4 regions of the Paenibacillus sp. BGI2013 genome follow, and region 1 is predicted to be linked to each of the others. Evidence: predicted binding sites of a transcription regulator. Region 1 holds the regulator's gene; each other region holds the start of a gene.
The links. Region 1 encodes Rex, which represses fermentation and respiration genes when NADH is low (regulators of the CRP and FNR family bind a similar motif). Its sites were predicted from a motif close to TTGTGAAATATTTCACAA; they were not measured.
Positions count from the first base shown of each region.

Region 1 (4,023 bases):
GTCTTGTGATCGATGAGGCACATCATCTGGAGGATGTCGCTGGTAAACATCTTGGAATGCATATGAAATATTTCACCTTGGTTCATACACTGACCCGCCTATTTAAAGACAGTCGTAATGGTCAGCTACCTATGCTTCGTTCGCAGTTTTCCGGGCATGAAAATTCGGTGCAATGGGGCTCCATGGTGGATCAGATGTTCCCGCTTGCTCTTGAAGTTAAGGAGCTGTGGGATCGTATGAGCGATGCCTTGTTTGGTCTCTTGCCTGAACGAAGTGATGCTTCACCGGGAGAGACGGGGCAATTTTCACTGCGTCTGAAAGCATCTCAGAAACCTGCAAAATGGCAGGAGTTGCAGGATCTGGAGAACCAGATTTATGTGACTCTGGGCGATTTGGTTCGCAAAGGGGACAAATTGCTGCTTGAAGTGAAAGAGGATCAGGATGATTATCAATCGGATAGTCTGATCACGGACATTACAGGATTGCTGAAAGATCTGACCACATTGAAGGAGAATCTACGTTTCTTCATGCGTATGGATGACGCCAAAACGGTGTACTGGATGGAAGCCAGCGGTCAGTTCCGCAGTAAATCTCTTCAGCTGTATGCCGTACCTGTAGATGTCAGTGCCCAACTTAAGGATTTATTTTTTGACAAAAAGAAAAGTGTTGTGCTTACATCGGCTACGCTCTCGGTAGATAAGTCATTCCAGTTCATGATTGAGCAGCTTGGCTTACAGGAAGCCTCTGAGAATAATCGGCTGTTAACGTCGATGCTGCCATCACCTTTCAACTATCGCGATCAGGCACTTCTGGTGATTCCGCGTGATTTCCCGAGTGTGAAGGGAAGTGTGGGTGATGCGCACTTTGTTAATATGCTGGTGCAATCACTTGCAGAGACGGCAATTGCTACGCGTGGACGCATGATGGTTCTGTTTACTTCATACAAGATGTTGCGACAGGTCTATGATCCGCTGAAGGAGGCACTGTCTGGCAACGACATCTCGTTGCTTGGGCAAGGCGTTGACAGTGGAAGTCGTTCCAAATTGACTCGCAGGTTCCAAGATGCCAAAGCAACGGTACTTCTGGGCACAAGCAGCTTCTGGGAGGGTGTAGATATCCCGGGAGAGGCGTTAACTTGTCTCGCTATTGTGCGACTGCCGTTCCAGCCACCGAATCATCCGTTGGTGGAAGCCAAGAGTGAGTTGCTTCAGGAGCAGAAGAAAAATCCGTTCATGAAACTGTCCGTGCCACAAGCGGTCATTCGTTTCAAACAGGGATTTGGCCGATTGGTACGTACAGCAAAGGACAGAGGAATTGTCATTGTTTATGATACACGGGTGATTGAAGCGTATTATGGTAAATTCTTTTTATATTCATTACCTGGACCCAAAATGGAGCATATGCTCACGGAGCAGATGGTTCCACGAATTACCGAGTGGTTGGAAAAACCTGCTAATGAACAAAAATAATGGTTGTTTTGTTCGTTATATCATTGCATGACACTATCGTTTGGCGTTAAACTTTATTAGATATTTCCGTATCCGATTAAAGTAGTTGCACGTAAGAACTTATAACCTAAATTACAAGGAGCATTCTGTATAAAATGTCACGTTTATCTTTGAGTTTTATACAGAATGCTCATCTTTTCATCTATTATTTTATCGTGGCCTTGGTAAGGGGGAGCAAGAATGAAATCGGATAAAATTTCGGAAGCGGTGGTACGACGTCTGCCTGTTTACTTGCGTTATTTGAACGAGTTGCATCAGCGTGAGGTGGCTACTGTTTCTTCTCAAGAGCTTGGACAGAGGCTGGATCTGAATCCGGCCCAAATTCGTAAAGACCTGGCTTACTTCGGTGATTTTGGTCGTAAAGGGATCGGGTATGATGTATCCTATTTGATCGAGAAAATTCGTCACATTCTCAAAATCGATCAGCAAATTAATGTAGCTCTGGTAGGAGCGGGTAACCTCGGTCAAGCCTTGTCCAACTACAACGCATATCTGAAAGACAACATGAAGATTGTTGCTGTATTTGATGCATATGGACCGAAGATAGGTAGTCAAATCAACAGTTTGACGGTAAAACCAATGGATGAATTGACGGAAGCGGTTAAAATGGAAAACATTCGCATCGGAATTATCACGGTTCCGGATACGGAAGCCCAAAATGTAGCCGATCAGCTTATTGAATCAGGAATTGAAGCGATCCTTAATTTTGCACCAACCATTCTAAAAACACCGCCGCATATCCGCATTCACCATGCTGACTTTACAACAGATCTGCTTAGTTTGGCCTATTACTTGGATACTGGAAAGGACGACGAGGAAGATGACAACAAATAGATGGGTAATTCACAATGGCAAATTTGCTGTTAATGAAGGCGGCACAACATGGAACGTGGTCCAAGGATACATGGTTGTTGAGAATGACAAGATTGTGCATATTGGTGAGACATTGCCGGATGAAGACAAAAATTGTACCAAAGTGGATGGAAAAGGACTGTTCTTCCTGCCGGGTCTGATCAATACGCATGGTCATGCAGCGATGTCGTTGCTCAGAGGGCACGGAGACGATCTTGCATTGCAAGTATGGTTGCAGGAAAAAATGTGGCCGATGGAAGCGAAAATGACTTCAGAAGATGTATATTGGGGAACTTCGCTATCAGTGCTTGAAATGTTGAAAGGCGGAACTACAGCTTTCCTGGACATGTACGATCACATGGATCAAGTTGCCAAAGTTGTGGAGCAATCCGGCGTTAGAGCGGCACTGGCACGTGGTGTAATCGGGCTGTGCTCGGAAGAAGAACAATTGCGGAAGCTGGAGGAGTCGGCAGCGTTTGCACGTGAGTGGAATGGACAGGCAGATGGTCGCATTACAACCGTAATCTCGCCACACGCCCCATATACATGCCCTCCTGACTACATAGAGAAGCTTGTGCAGGTCGCGAACGACCTAAACCTTCCCCTTCATACACATATGTCGGAAACGCTTCGTGAAGTCGAGCAGAACGTGGCTGATTATGGACTGCGTCCTGTGGCACATCTGGAGAAACTGGGCTTTTTCTCTCGTCCATCCCTGGTTGCACATGCGGTGCATCTGAATGACGAAGAGATTGAGATTCTGGCCCGCCATGATGTGGCTGTATCCCATAACCCGGGAAGTAATCTGAAACTCGCTTCCGGTGTTGCGCGGGTACCTGCGTTGCTGAAAGCAGGAGTTACCGTGTCACTCGGAACAGACGGTCCAGCAAGTAACAACAACCTGGATATGTTCGAGGAAATGAGACTGGCTGCATTGATTCACAAAGGTGTATCTGGTGACCCGACGGCAGTGCCAGCAGGCGAAGCGTTATTACTCGGAACGTCATACGGTGCCAAATCCATCTTCTTGAATAATACCGGAGCACTTCAGGTTGGCATGAAGGCTGATTTTATCGCCCTTAACATTGAACAGGCACATTTCTATCCACATACAGACCTGATCTCACATACGATTTACTCGGCTTCTGCCAAAGATGTTGAACACGTATGGGTGGATGGAAAACAAGTAGTGAAACATGGCGAATGTCTGACGCTGGATGAAGAACGCATTTTGCGTGAGTCTCAATTGGCATTTGATGGTCTGCTTGCTCGTTAATTGCAGGACAGCATCATAGGGAAAGGAAGTTCGGCTTTTGAAGAAAAAAAAGAAGTGGATATGGATTTCGCTGCTTGCACTGGTTCTGATTCTGTTTGGACTTCAGCGTTATTACGTTCATGTCACGCAGGACCAACGCAAGGAAGAAGCGCTCGCCATACAAGCAGCACAGGAGCAACTGGGCATTACATCCTATGATGAATTGCGTAAGTACATCTGGGGAGACAAAGAAGGCTCTGACAACATCTACTGGACCCTGATCGGCAAAAACAAGGATAACCAGGATGTTATGGTCTGGGTTAAGTTCGACGCAAACAATCAACCGGTTAAGGGTGCAAACGCTGTACACAGTGAGCTGCTGCAGAATGGCATGTCCGAAGCGCAGAT
Region 1 covers NZ_PJFA01000003.1:427,479-431,501, forward strand. The annotation lists gene dinG (ATP-dependent DNA helicase DinG) at 1-1,469, shown strand, start outside; gene CXK86_RS09360 (redox-sensing transcriptional repressor Rex) at 1,689-2,342, shown strand; gene CXK86_RS09365 (amidohydrolase) at 2,329-3,636, shown strand; gene CXK86_RS09370 (DUF5590 domain-containing protein) at 3,674-4,023, shown strand, end outside.

Region 2 (4,023 bases), 230 kb from region 1:
GTGAATGACGTTGAGGGTGTTCATATACAGCTTAGCCAGCCACTCCATCATTGGTTTGAAGCGTTTCATAACCTCATTGTAATCCAGCACTTCGCTAGTAATGGCAGGATACTCAGGTCCAACTTGTGCTCCGGATTTCTCGTCACGACCACCGTTGATCGCATACAGGAGAGCTTTTGCCAGGTTGGCACGAGCGCCGAAGAATTGCATTTGTTTCCCGATCTTCATCGCCGACACACAGCAAGCAATACCGTAATCGTCACCGTAGATCGGACGCATCAGATCATCATTTTCATACTGGATTGAGCTGGTTTCGATGGATACTTTACTGCAATAATCTTTGAAAGCTTCTGGAAGTTTCGTTGACCAGAGAACAGTCAAGTTTGGTTCTGGTGCAGGACCCAGGTTGTGCAGTGTATGCAGGAAACGGAAGCTGTTTTTGGTTACACGTGTTTCACCATTCACGGACATACCACCGATGGACTCCGTCACCCATGTTGGATCTCCACTGAACAGTTCGTTGTAATCCGGTGTACGCAGGAATTTGACAATCCGCAGTTTCATTACAAAATGGTCAACCAATTCCTGAGCCTGTTCTTCGGACAGAATCCCTTCTTGCAGGTCACGTTCAATGTAGATATCCAGGAAAGAAGATACACGTCCCAGTGACATCGCAGCACCGTTCTGTTCTTTGATCGCAGCGAGATAACCGAAGTACAACCATTGGAACGCTTCTTTTGCTGTTGTCGCTGGCAAGGAAATATCGAACCCGTGCATATCGCCCAATTGTTTCAATTCTTGCAATGCACGAATCTGTTCAGACAATTCTTCCCGCAGACGAATGACATCTTCATCAATAACATCAACTTCGAGTGCATTCAGTTCGCCTTTTTTGTTACGAATCAGGAAGTCTACCCCGTACAAAGCTACACGACGATAGTCACCGATGATCCGGCCACGGCCGTAAGCATCTGGCAGACCTGTAATAATTCCTGCTTTACGCGCTGCACGCATGTCGGAAGTATAAGCATCGAATACACCCTGGTTGTGTGTTTTGCGAATGTTTGTAAATATATCAATGACGCCCTGTGGCATTTCAAAGCCATATGCCTCACATGCGTCAATCATCATGCGAATTCCGCCTGTTGGTTGAATGGAACGTTTGAACGGAGCATCGGTCTGAACGCCGACAATCTGCTCTTTGGATTGATCCAGATAACCGGGTTGGTGAGAAATAATAGTACCTGGTGTGTTCACGTCAACGTCAAGGACACCGCCGTTATCCCGTTCTTTTTTGGTCAGATCAGATACGATCTCCCACAATTCTTTGGTATTCTGGGTTGCACCTGCGAGAAATGCTTCGTCGCCGTAATACGGAGACAAGTTGTGTGCCAGAAAATCATTCACATCTACGGATTTGGTCCATGTTCCTTTGGTAAAGTTTCTCCAGCCTGTTTGTTGTTTGACATCTTTTTCAATCACCGACATCGTAATCCCTCCACTAATTTGGATTTCTGGACACATAACATCTTGCTTCATTCGTAGCATTGTGTGCCCAGAGCCGCGATTAATGTGAATTGTTTCACATAAACCGGAACATGTTCTCTCTACTTGGGAACCGGAACCGCGGGATGAATGTTTTTCTTACATTTTCAGTATACGACTTGGGGCTTTCATCATCTGTGATTTTTGTCACAAAGCCAGTGAACTAACTCACTCCACCTGCGCTGTGTCCCATTGACCCCTGTAAATTCACACTTAGCCACTGCGCGGGCAGAACAACTTCCGATCGCTGTTATCCCCGGATTTTTTCAATTTTATATTTCAAAGGGTAAAATCCGGGGATAAAGGCGAACGCTCCGCTTCTTCAGTTTTTTCTGCCCTCTCCGTTATTGTGTGAACATCTGGCTCAAACAGCCACGTCACGGATTCCGTGTAACCTCTATAGAACCCGTTGCTCCTCTATGCTCGGAGCAGCAAATCAAATCTTAGAAAAAATCCTGAAAAACAGATGCTCGCTCTTCTGTTTTTCTGCCCTCTCGTTATTGTGTGAAAGACGGCAATCGGGGCTCCCCTCTCGGGGAACCCTGATCTTCTTGCCGTAAAGCACGCTTTGTTCTAAATTTATTATTCAAACTTTCCGTAGAAAGCGTTGCGGTATACATCAGCCAGTTCAGTTACCAGCGGCAACTTCGGATTGGCGGTTGTACATTGGTCTTCGAAGGCACGGTCTGCCAGATAATCGACATGTGCTTCAAAGTCTTTGGCATCGAATCCGATCTCTTGGAACGATTCTTCAATACCCAAGATTTTGTTCAGGTTACGGATGGCATTGATAAGACTGGTTACCCCTTCTTCTGTCGTGCGAGCAGGCAATCCCAAGATACGGGCAATTTCGGCATACCGCTCATCCGCTACAAAGTGCGAATATTTCGGGAACGATGCAAATTTGGTCGGTTTTTTTGCGTTGTAACGAATGACGTGTGGCATCAGGATTGCATTAGTGCGTCCATGTGCGGTGTGATACTGACCGCCCCATTTGTGCGCCAAGCTGTGGTTAATGCCCAGGAATGCGTTGGCAAACGCCATACCAGCAATCGTTGAAGCATTATGCATTTTCTCACGTGCCAGTTTATCGCCTTGCAGTGCCGATTGCTCCAGGTATTGGAATACCAGTTGGATTGCTTTGATCGCAAGTCCATCCGTGTAATCATTTGCCATTACAGACACATAAGCTTCAATCGCATGCGTCAGTACGTCCATCCCTGTATCCGCTACAGCCGTTTTAGGCAGGGAGTATACGAACTCCGGATCGACAATCGCTACGTCTGGTGTCAGCTCATAGTCGGCCAATGGATATTTGGTGTTACCTTGATTTTTATCTGTGATAACCGCGAACGATGTCACTTCAGAACCTGTACCCGATGTGGTTGGGATCGCTACAAATTTGGCTTTTACGCCGAGACGTGGATATTTGTAGATCCGTTTGCGGATATCCATGAATTTTTGTTTCAGATCGTTGAAGTCCGTGTCCGGATATTCATAGAACAACCACATGGCTTTGGCAGCATCCATCGGTGATCCACCGCCGAGTGCGATAATGCAGTCTGGTTGGAAGCGGCGCATCATTTCGGTTCCGCGATCTACCGTTGTTGTGGATGGATCTGGCTCAACATCGGAGAACACTTCGATCGCTACTGGCATTTGGCGTTGACGCAGATAGTGTTCTACCTTTTCAACATATCCAAGCTTCACCATCATGGCATCCGTAATAATGGCCACACGTGTGATGTCAGGCATTTTGGCAAGATACTGTGTTGCTCCTTTTTCGAAGTAGACTTTGTTCGGTACTTTGAACCATTGCATATTCACGGTACGGCGAGCCACCCTTTTCACATTGATTAAGTTCACAGCGGTTACGTTGGAAGAAGTCGAGTTACGTCCGTATGATCCGCATCCCAGTGTCAATGACGGCATGTTTGTGTTGTAGATATCCCCGATTGCACCGTGTGTGGATGGTGAGTTCACAATAATCCGTCCAGTTTGCAGACGATCTGCGAATTTGCTAATCACTTCTTCATTTGTTGAATGGATAACCGAGGAGTGACCCATGCCGCCAAAAGCAACCACTTCTGCTGCACGTTCAATGCCCTCTGCTGCCGTTTTAACTTTGTAACAAGCCAGTACCGGGCTTAATTTCTCAGCCGACAATGGGAATTTGGTACCTACCCCTTCAATTTCGGCCACGAGAATTTTGGTGCCTGCTGGAACTTCAATACCGCACAATTTGGCAATGCTCACCGCAGATTGACCAACAATCGCCGGGTTCACCGCACATTTCTCGGCATTAATCGCACCTGCTGTCAATTTTGCTGCTTCATCTTTGTTAACAAAGTAACAGCCATTTGCAATCATTTTTTTCTTCACTTGATCAAAGATCGGTTCTTCAATGATGACCGCTTGCTCGGAAGCACAGATCATGCCGTTGTCGAAAGACTTGGACAGAATCAAATCCGTTACTGC
Region 2 covers NZ_PJFA01000003.1:198,789-202,811, reverse strand. The annotation lists gene pflB (formate C-acetyltransferase) at 1-1,488, opposite strand, end outside; gene adhE (bifunctional acetaldehyde-CoA/alcohol dehydrogenase) at 2,128-4,023, opposite strand, start outside.
Region 2: the regulator Rex is predicted to act here: its motif matches at 1,571-1,588, upstream of pflB (formate C-acetyltransferase).

Region 3 (4,023 bases), on a different contig from region 1:
AGACGCCTCTAACTTTATACGTCCACACTGCATTCATACAGGGATCACGGAAGCCATTACATAGCATAAACCCGCCCAAATCCGGGGACAATGAAATCAATACAATGAAGGGAAGAAAGGCTTAAATACAGGGAAATGACCTCCTTCGACAAACTTTTTTTGCTCAACCTATTGCAATGTGAAAAATATCACATTATAATGAGTGTATAAAGTGAAATAAATCACATACACAGTTTCGAACAAGAAGTGAAATGTTTCACAACCATAACAACCTTATATTCAAACTCATTTATATATTTCGAGGAGGAACTTTTAATGAAAATCGCAGTTATCGGATGTACACACGCAGGAACCGCAGCCATCGTAAATACCGCTAAATTGTACCCGGATGCTACCATCACCGTGTATGAGCGCAATGACAATATTTCCTTCCTATCTTGTGGCATTGCACTCTACGTAGGTGGGGTTGTGAAAGACCCTGACGGTTTGTTCTATTCTTCGCCTAATCAACTGGCAGAGCTTGGTGTTGAGACCAAGATGCTTCATGAAGTAACAGCAGTAGATGCCAAGGGCCATACCCTTCAGGCTAAAAACCTGCAAACCGGGGAAGAATTTGAAGATACGTTTGACAAACTGATCGTGACAACGGGGTCATGGCCTGTCGTTCCAAAGCTTGAAGGCATCGAGATGGATAACATTTTACTTTGCAAAAACTACAATCATTCCAACACGATTATTGAAAAAGCCAAAGATGCCAAACGTGTCACCGTTGTAGGTGCAGGATATATCGGCGTAGAGCTGGTGGAAGCTTTCCAAATGAACGGCAAGGAAGTTACCCTGATCGACAGTGTGGACCGGATTTTGAATAAATACTTGGACCCTGAGTTCACGGATGCGATTGAAGATACGTTGACTGGACGCGGCATCAAGTTGGCACTTGGTCAAACGGTACAGAAGTTTACTGGTGAAAATGGCAAAGTGACTAAAGTGATCACGTCCAAAGGAGAGTTCGAAACCGATCTGGTTATTCTGTGCATTGGTTTCCGTCCAAATACAGAGCTGCTCAAAGGCCAAGTGGATATGCTGCCAAACGGCGCAATCATCGTGGATAAATATATGCAAACGAGTCAAAAAGACGTCTTCGCTGCGGGTGACAGCTGTGCTATTCATTACAACCCAACAGGCAAAGCATCTTACATTCCACTGGCAACCAACGCCGTGCGGATGGGTACACTCGTAGCCCGTAACCTGGTTCGTCCTACGACACCGTATATGGGTACACAAGGAACATCGGGTATCAAAATTTATGAGCAAAATATCGCGGGTACAGGGATGACGGAAATGTCTGCTGCTGACGAAGGCCTGATTGTTGAATCTGTCGTACTGGAAGACAGCTACCGTCCGGAGTTCATGCCAACGGCTGAGAAACTGTTGCTCAAAGTAGTATATGAGCAGGCTACTCGTCGGATCGTTGGAGCACAGGTGATGTCTCAGGTTGATCTGACTCAATCGATTAATACAATCTCGGTTTGCATCCAAAATAACATGACCGTAGATGAGCTGGCCTTCATCGACTTCTTCTTCCAGCCACATTACAACAAACCGTGGAACTTCCTGAACACGGCGGGTCTGCAAGCACTGCCTCCAATAGAAGTAAAAGCACCAGCAATGGTGTAAGGAAGCAGAATAGATGGTTGAACAGAGGGCATGATAAACGCCATACAAAGATAAGTCATGCTTGTCCGTAAATAAGAGGAGTACAATAACTGCCAAGATTACGAAACAAGGCGGATGATTATAAAGGAAAAGAAGACTGGCGAGTATATCGTCAGTCTTTTTTGTGATTTTTTTAGCTACAAAAGGCCTTACTACACTCTTGCTGTCATAACTATTCCAAGACACTCTTAAAGTATCTTTTTAAACAACATTGTGATAATTTGCACAAAGTTATGTTTAGGACCGAGATACAATTGAGATATGGTATTCAACGCATAAACAAAGGAATTCAGATGGTTTTATCCAACGATGAACAATGAAGGAGAGGATGAATGATATGGCAGCAAAAACACCTCTTGAGGTTGCACAATATACGGCGCAGACAGGCATGAAGAAGGCTCAATATCCGGCGTCTTCTGTACTGGTGCTTAGTTTTCTGGCAGGTGCTTTTATTGCGCTGGGGTTTCTACTGGATATTCGAGTGATTGCTTCTGCGCCAGCAGAGTGGGGAAGTCTGGTCAATCTGATTGGAGCGGCAGTGTTCCCGGTTGGATTAATCTTGGTACTCATCGGTGGTGGAGAGCTGTTGACAGGTAACATGATGGCAGTTCCACTTGCAACGATTGCAAGAAAATTATCCGTGGGTAGCATGTTGAAAAATCTAACCTTAGTGACGATTGGTAATTTTGTTGGAGCTTTGTTTGTCGCGTACGCGTTTGGACATGTGCTGGGTCTGACCGGAGAGGGTGTATATCTGGCAAAAGTGGTGGATATGGCTGGGCATAAGCTGCATGAGGGTTTCCTGCAAGCTTTCATCTCTGGCATCGGCTGTAACTGGCTGGTCGCGCTGGCCGTGTGGTTATCTTATGCTTCGGATACGATGAGTGGCAAGGTACTGGGCATTTGGTTTCCAACGATGGCATTTGTGGCGATTGGATTCCAGCACGTTGTGGCCAATATGTTCCTCATCCCGGCGGCAATCTTTGAAGGACATTATTCGTGGGGTCAATATGTGATGAATTTCATTCCGGTATGGCTCGGGAATCTGACTGGTGGTGCTCTGTTTGTAGCTGCAGCCTATTGGGTGGTGTACCTGCGCCAAGCTGAGCCGAAAGTGAAGCCGGAGATAGCAACGTCGATCGAAGCTGTGGAGACGGAGGCTAGAGTGATGTTGAGCAAACAAGCATAGCGGGCACAGCGTAGCATGTGTGCACGGGTTATAGAAGAGAAGACGATTCTGATCTTGCTCGGTTCATGGCGAATATGCTGTGAGGGAGCAGGGCGGGATCGTTTTTTTGTATGGGGTTCTTGTTGGAGTCTAACGCAAAATAAATTCGCCATGACAAGGTTCGGGGGAACGAAACCTGTTCATGGCGAATTTCGGGAGTGGTCCATGATATGGCATGAGGAGGAAGTGGGGAAACACTAGCCTAATGCCTTATTTTTAATTTACCCCTGAATTCTGAAGTTGAATCAAACTCAAAAACATTTTTTTGAAAATAATTTAAAGCCGCTATAGCGGCGAATATGAAGCAAAAACATACTGTTCTCTTTACGCGATAACCTCGAAGAAGATATGATATAGGGATAGCTTTTAAAGAAGGGAGCCTTACGATGATCGATCAGGAGAATGGTGTATTTGCGGCGGTGTGCCCGCTCGACTGTCCGGACACTTGTGGTCTGTTATTACATAAAGAGAACGGCAAAATTGTGAAGGTGGCAGGCAATCCGGATCATCCCATAACCAAGGGTGCCATCTGTAATAAAGTTAGAAATATGACTGAGCGGGTGTATCACCCCGAGCGTCTACAATATCCGATGAAACGTGTAGGAGCCAAAGGTGAAGGCAAGTTCGAACGAATTAGTTGGGATGAAGCGATTCGCGAGATTACGACCAAATTCACCGCATTGTCCGAAACCTACGGCCCGGAGAGCATCCTGCCCTACAGCTTTTACGGTAACATGGGCATTCTCGGCGTAGACGGTATGGATCGGCGTTTCTTCAATGCGCTTGGTGCGAGTGTACTGGAGCAGACGATCTGTAACTCTGCTGGAAATACGGGCTGGAAATATACGATGGGTGCCAACCGGGGAACGGTGCCGGAAGATACGGAGCATGCGGATCTCATCCTGGTGTGGGGCGGCAATATCGTCAGTACAAATATGCACCAGGTCGTTTTGGCGGAGAAAGCCCGTAAGAAAGGCGCCAAGATTGTCGTCATCGACGTTCATCGCAATCGTACCGCCCAATGGGGCGACTGGTTTATTCCGCTGTATCCGGGCACGGACAGCGCACTGGCGCTGGGT
Region 3 covers NZ_PJFA01000002.1:569,003-573,025, forward strand. The annotation lists gene CXK86_RS06345 (FAD-dependent oxidoreductase) at 316-1,677, shown strand; gene CXK86_RS06350 (formate/nitrite transporter family protein) at 2,054-2,905, shown strand; gene CXK86_RS06355 (molybdopterin-containing oxidoreductase family protein) at 3,331-4,023, shown strand, end outside.
Region 3: the regulator Rex is predicted to act here: its motif matches at 1,928-1,945, upstream of CXK86_RS06350 (formate/nitrite transporter family protein).

Region 4 (4,023 bases), on a different contig from region 1:
TGTACGTGATTTGTTTGAAAATGCGAAGAAAAATGCCCCATGTATCATCTTTATCGATGAGATTGATGCTGTAGGACGTCAGCGTGGTGCTGGTCTCGGTGGTGGTCACGATGAACGTGAACAGACACTCAACCAGTTGCTCGTTGAGATGGACGGATTCGGAGTTAATGAAGGTATTATCATCATAGCTGCAACGAACCGTGCAGATATTTTGGACCCTGCCTTGCTGCGTCCTGGACGTTTTGACCGTCAAATTACGGTTGACCGCCCTGATGTAAGAGGTCGTGAAGCTGTCCTGAAAGTACATTCCCGTAATAAACCATTGACCAAAGATGTGAAGATGGATATTATCGCGAAGCGTACAACAGGTTTCTCTGGTGCAGATCTGGAAAATCTCTTGAACGAAGCGGCATTGCTTGCAGCGCGTCGTAACCGTAAAGATATTTCCATGAAGGAAGTTGACGAAGCGATTGACCGTGTCATCGTTGGTACGGAGAAGAAAAGCCGTGTCATCAGTGATCGCGAGAAACGAATCGTTGCTTATCACGAAGCAGGTCATACCATTGTTGGATACTTCCTCGAACATGCTGATATGGTACATAAAGTGACCATTATTCCGCGCGGACGTGCGGGTGGATATGTAATCATGTTGCCAAAAGAAGACCGTATGCTGGTTACCAAGCAGGAATTGCTGGATAAAGTAACCGGACTTCTCGGGGGTCGTGTAGCTGAAGAATTGTTCATCGGAGAAATTGGTACTGGTGCATACAGTGACTTCCAGCAAGCGACAGGTATTGTTCGCAGCATGGTTATGGAATACGGTATGAGTGAGAAATTGGGACCTATGCAATTCGGAAGTTCACAAGGACAGGTATTCCTTGGTCGGGATATCGGTCATGAACAGAATTACTCGGATTCCATTGCTTACGAGATTGATCAGGAAATGCAACGCTTTATCAATGACTGTTATGAGAAGTGTAAAGACTTGCTTGTTAAACATTCAAAAGAGATGCACCTGATCGCTCAAACTTTGCTTGAGGTTGAGACTTTGGAAATGGATCAGATCAAGCAATTGATCGAAACAGGTTCTTTGACTCCAAAAGCAGAGAATGACAATGATGGTGAAGGCACACCAACTGAAGGCGGAGAGCCAATCATCGACACCATCGGTGATGTGCGTGTTCGTATTCAAGGTAAAGATGAAACGCCTGAGCCACCAGCCGGAGATATTCCAAACGAAGCTCCGAATCTGGAAAAGGGTATTAACAATAACCCGGATGATGGCGGAACTAAGCCAACGTCTTAATACACAATACATCTGGCTATGATAGCAGGTGAAATCAAGAGAGCCCTCGAGGCTCTCTTTTTTTATCCATTATTTTAAAAGAGGGTAGATAAAGATAAACGGGAGTTAGATGGCGAACCAGTTAGCAAACAGGTGGTTACAGCGCTGTCCCGGGCCTTTTTCATTTATTGACAGAGTCGTGAACGTTGTGTAAATTAGTTGTTAAACCGCTTGTGATTCGTTTCTCAAGCGAAGATAACGACTTAGGTTAGCCCACGAAACAGCGCATGACGCTGTCCCGATAAAGGAGAGGATCACAGGTGGAAGCTCTGGCTTTAGAGCGCAAGGCTGAGATGAACCGCGAGCTGCGTGAGCGGCTTATGGTGTTGAAGAAGGAACGTAATGCCATTATTCTTGCCCATTATTATCAACGTGACGAAGTACAGGAGGTTGCCGACTTCCGTGGAGATTCGTTTCTGTTAGCCCAGAAGGCAGCACAGACAGATGCGGATGTGATCGTTTTCTGTGGTGTTCATTTTATGGGTGAAAGCGCTAAAATTCTTGCGCCAAATAAAACAGTTATTATCCCGGACGAACGTGCGGGCTGCCCAATGGCAGATATGGTGAATGTGGATGGACTACGCAAATTGAAAGCACAACATCCTAATGCCAAGGTGGTTACGTATATCAATTCCTCGGCTGAGATCAAAGCAGAAACTGACATCTGTTGTACATCGGCGAACGCAGTCCGGGTTATTCAATCGGTGGATTCCGACGAAATTATCTGGGTACCGGATAAAAACCTGGGACATTATGTGCAGCAGCATACAGACAAGAAAATGATTATCTGGGAAGGTTACTGCAACACTCACGATATGCTTACAGTCAAAGATGTGGTGGAGATGAGAGCCAAGCATCCAAATGCAGAGTTTGTTGTCCATCCAGAGTGTCGCCCTGAGGTTGTAGAAATGGGTGATTTTGTAGGCAGCACAACAGCTATTCTGGAGTATTGCAAAAATTCATCAGCGAAGGAATTTATCGTAGGTACCGAAGATGGTACAGGATATCAGCTTCGTCTGGATAGTCCGGATAAACAGTTCCACTTTGCTACCAAGTTCCTCGTATGTCCCAACATGAAGGTGAACAACTTGAAGAAACTGGTGAAATGCCTGGAAACGATGAAGCCGCAAATCTACGTGCCACCGGCCGTTGCCGACAAAGCCAGAGAATCGCTAGAGCGCATGTTGTTGGTAAAGTAGGATGCGCTACTCTTGCTCCAAGACAGGTGAATAACATGATACCGCAATATTTAGTTGATTTTGATCTGTCTGCGCTACCCATGGTAGAGACGGATGTACTGGTTATAGGCTCAGGGATTGCTGGTTTGTTTACTGCCATTAAGGCAAGTGAACAACAACGTGTATTAATGATCACGAAGAAGTCATTACTTGAAAGTAACACCAGATATGCGCAGGGAGGCATCGCTGCGGTTATTGCTGAGGATGATTCACCTGCTTACCACTTGCAGGACACACTTGTAGCAGGAGCGGGCTTATGCCGCTCCGAAGCGGTAGAGGTATTGGTGAATGAGGGGCCGGACGGAGTGAAGGAACTGATTCGTTTGGGTACTTTATTTGATCTGGAGAACGGCGAGTTGGCGTTGACGCAGGAAGGTGCGCATAGCCACCGCCGTATTTTGCATGCCAACGGAGATGCAACAGGATATGAGATTGTACGTGCGCTTGCTGTTGAAGTGAATGAGCATCCCGGGATTGAAGTTTGGGATGAGCATTTTGTTGTTGACCTGATTACAGATCGAGATCGAGGGGAATGCATTGGCGCTCTGGTTCAGAAGGATGACGGATCGCAAGTGTTTGTGAAGGCACAGGCAACCGTTCTTTGTTCTGGTGGGGCAGGACAACTGTACCGATACACGACGAATCCGGATGTAGCTACTGCCGATGGTGTAGCCATGGCTTATCGGGCTGGGGCTATTGTTCGTGACATGGAATTTATCCAATTCCACCCCACCTCTCTATGTTACCCTGGGGCCCCGCGTTTCCTAGTGTCAGAAGCCGTACGCGGCGAAGGAGCATATTTGCGCAATGTGAAGGGTGAGCGCTTCATGGATCGTTATCATGCCCAGCTTGAACTGGCCCCACGAGATATCGTGGCACGAGCGATTGTTAGTGAGATGGAGTCCACCAACAGTACCTTTGTGTACTTGGACATTACACATGAACAGCCAGAGATGATCAAGCATCGGTTCCCTACCATATATGAGACTTGTATGCGTTATGGATTAGACATGACAACGGACTGGATTCCCGTTGCACCTGCTGCCCATTACATGATGGGTGGAGTGAAAACGGATTTAAGTGGAGAGAGCAGCATCTCCCGATTATTTGCTTGTGGCGAGGTGTCTTCTACAGGAGTGCATGGAGCCAACCGTCTGGCAAGCAACTCCTTGTCAGAAGCGATTGTATTTGGCCGGAGAATTGTTGATCGTATTCAATCTCTCCCTCCGCTTGGTTTATTACAAGCAAGAGGGGCTACGCCTTCATCTGTGGACATGAATAACATGAATAGCAAGATCATGAAAGAGCAAAAACCTATATCTGAAAGACGTTTACGACTACAGAAAATGATGGTTCGTCAGGTAGGTTTACGCCGGAATGGTGAGGACCTGCAGAAGGCCATGGACAAGCTGCAACAGGAATTGCAATTTTTTGATCAGA
Region 4 covers NZ_PJFA01000020.1:47,762-51,784, forward strand. The annotation lists gene ftsH (ATP-dependent zinc metalloprotease FtsH) at 1-1,306, shown strand, start outside; gene nadA (quinolinate synthase NadA) at 1,606-2,544, shown strand; gene nadB (L-aspartate oxidase) at 2,580-4,023, shown strand, end outside.
Region 4: the regulator Rex is predicted to act here: its motif matches at 1,517-1,534, upstream of nadA (quinolinate synthase NadA).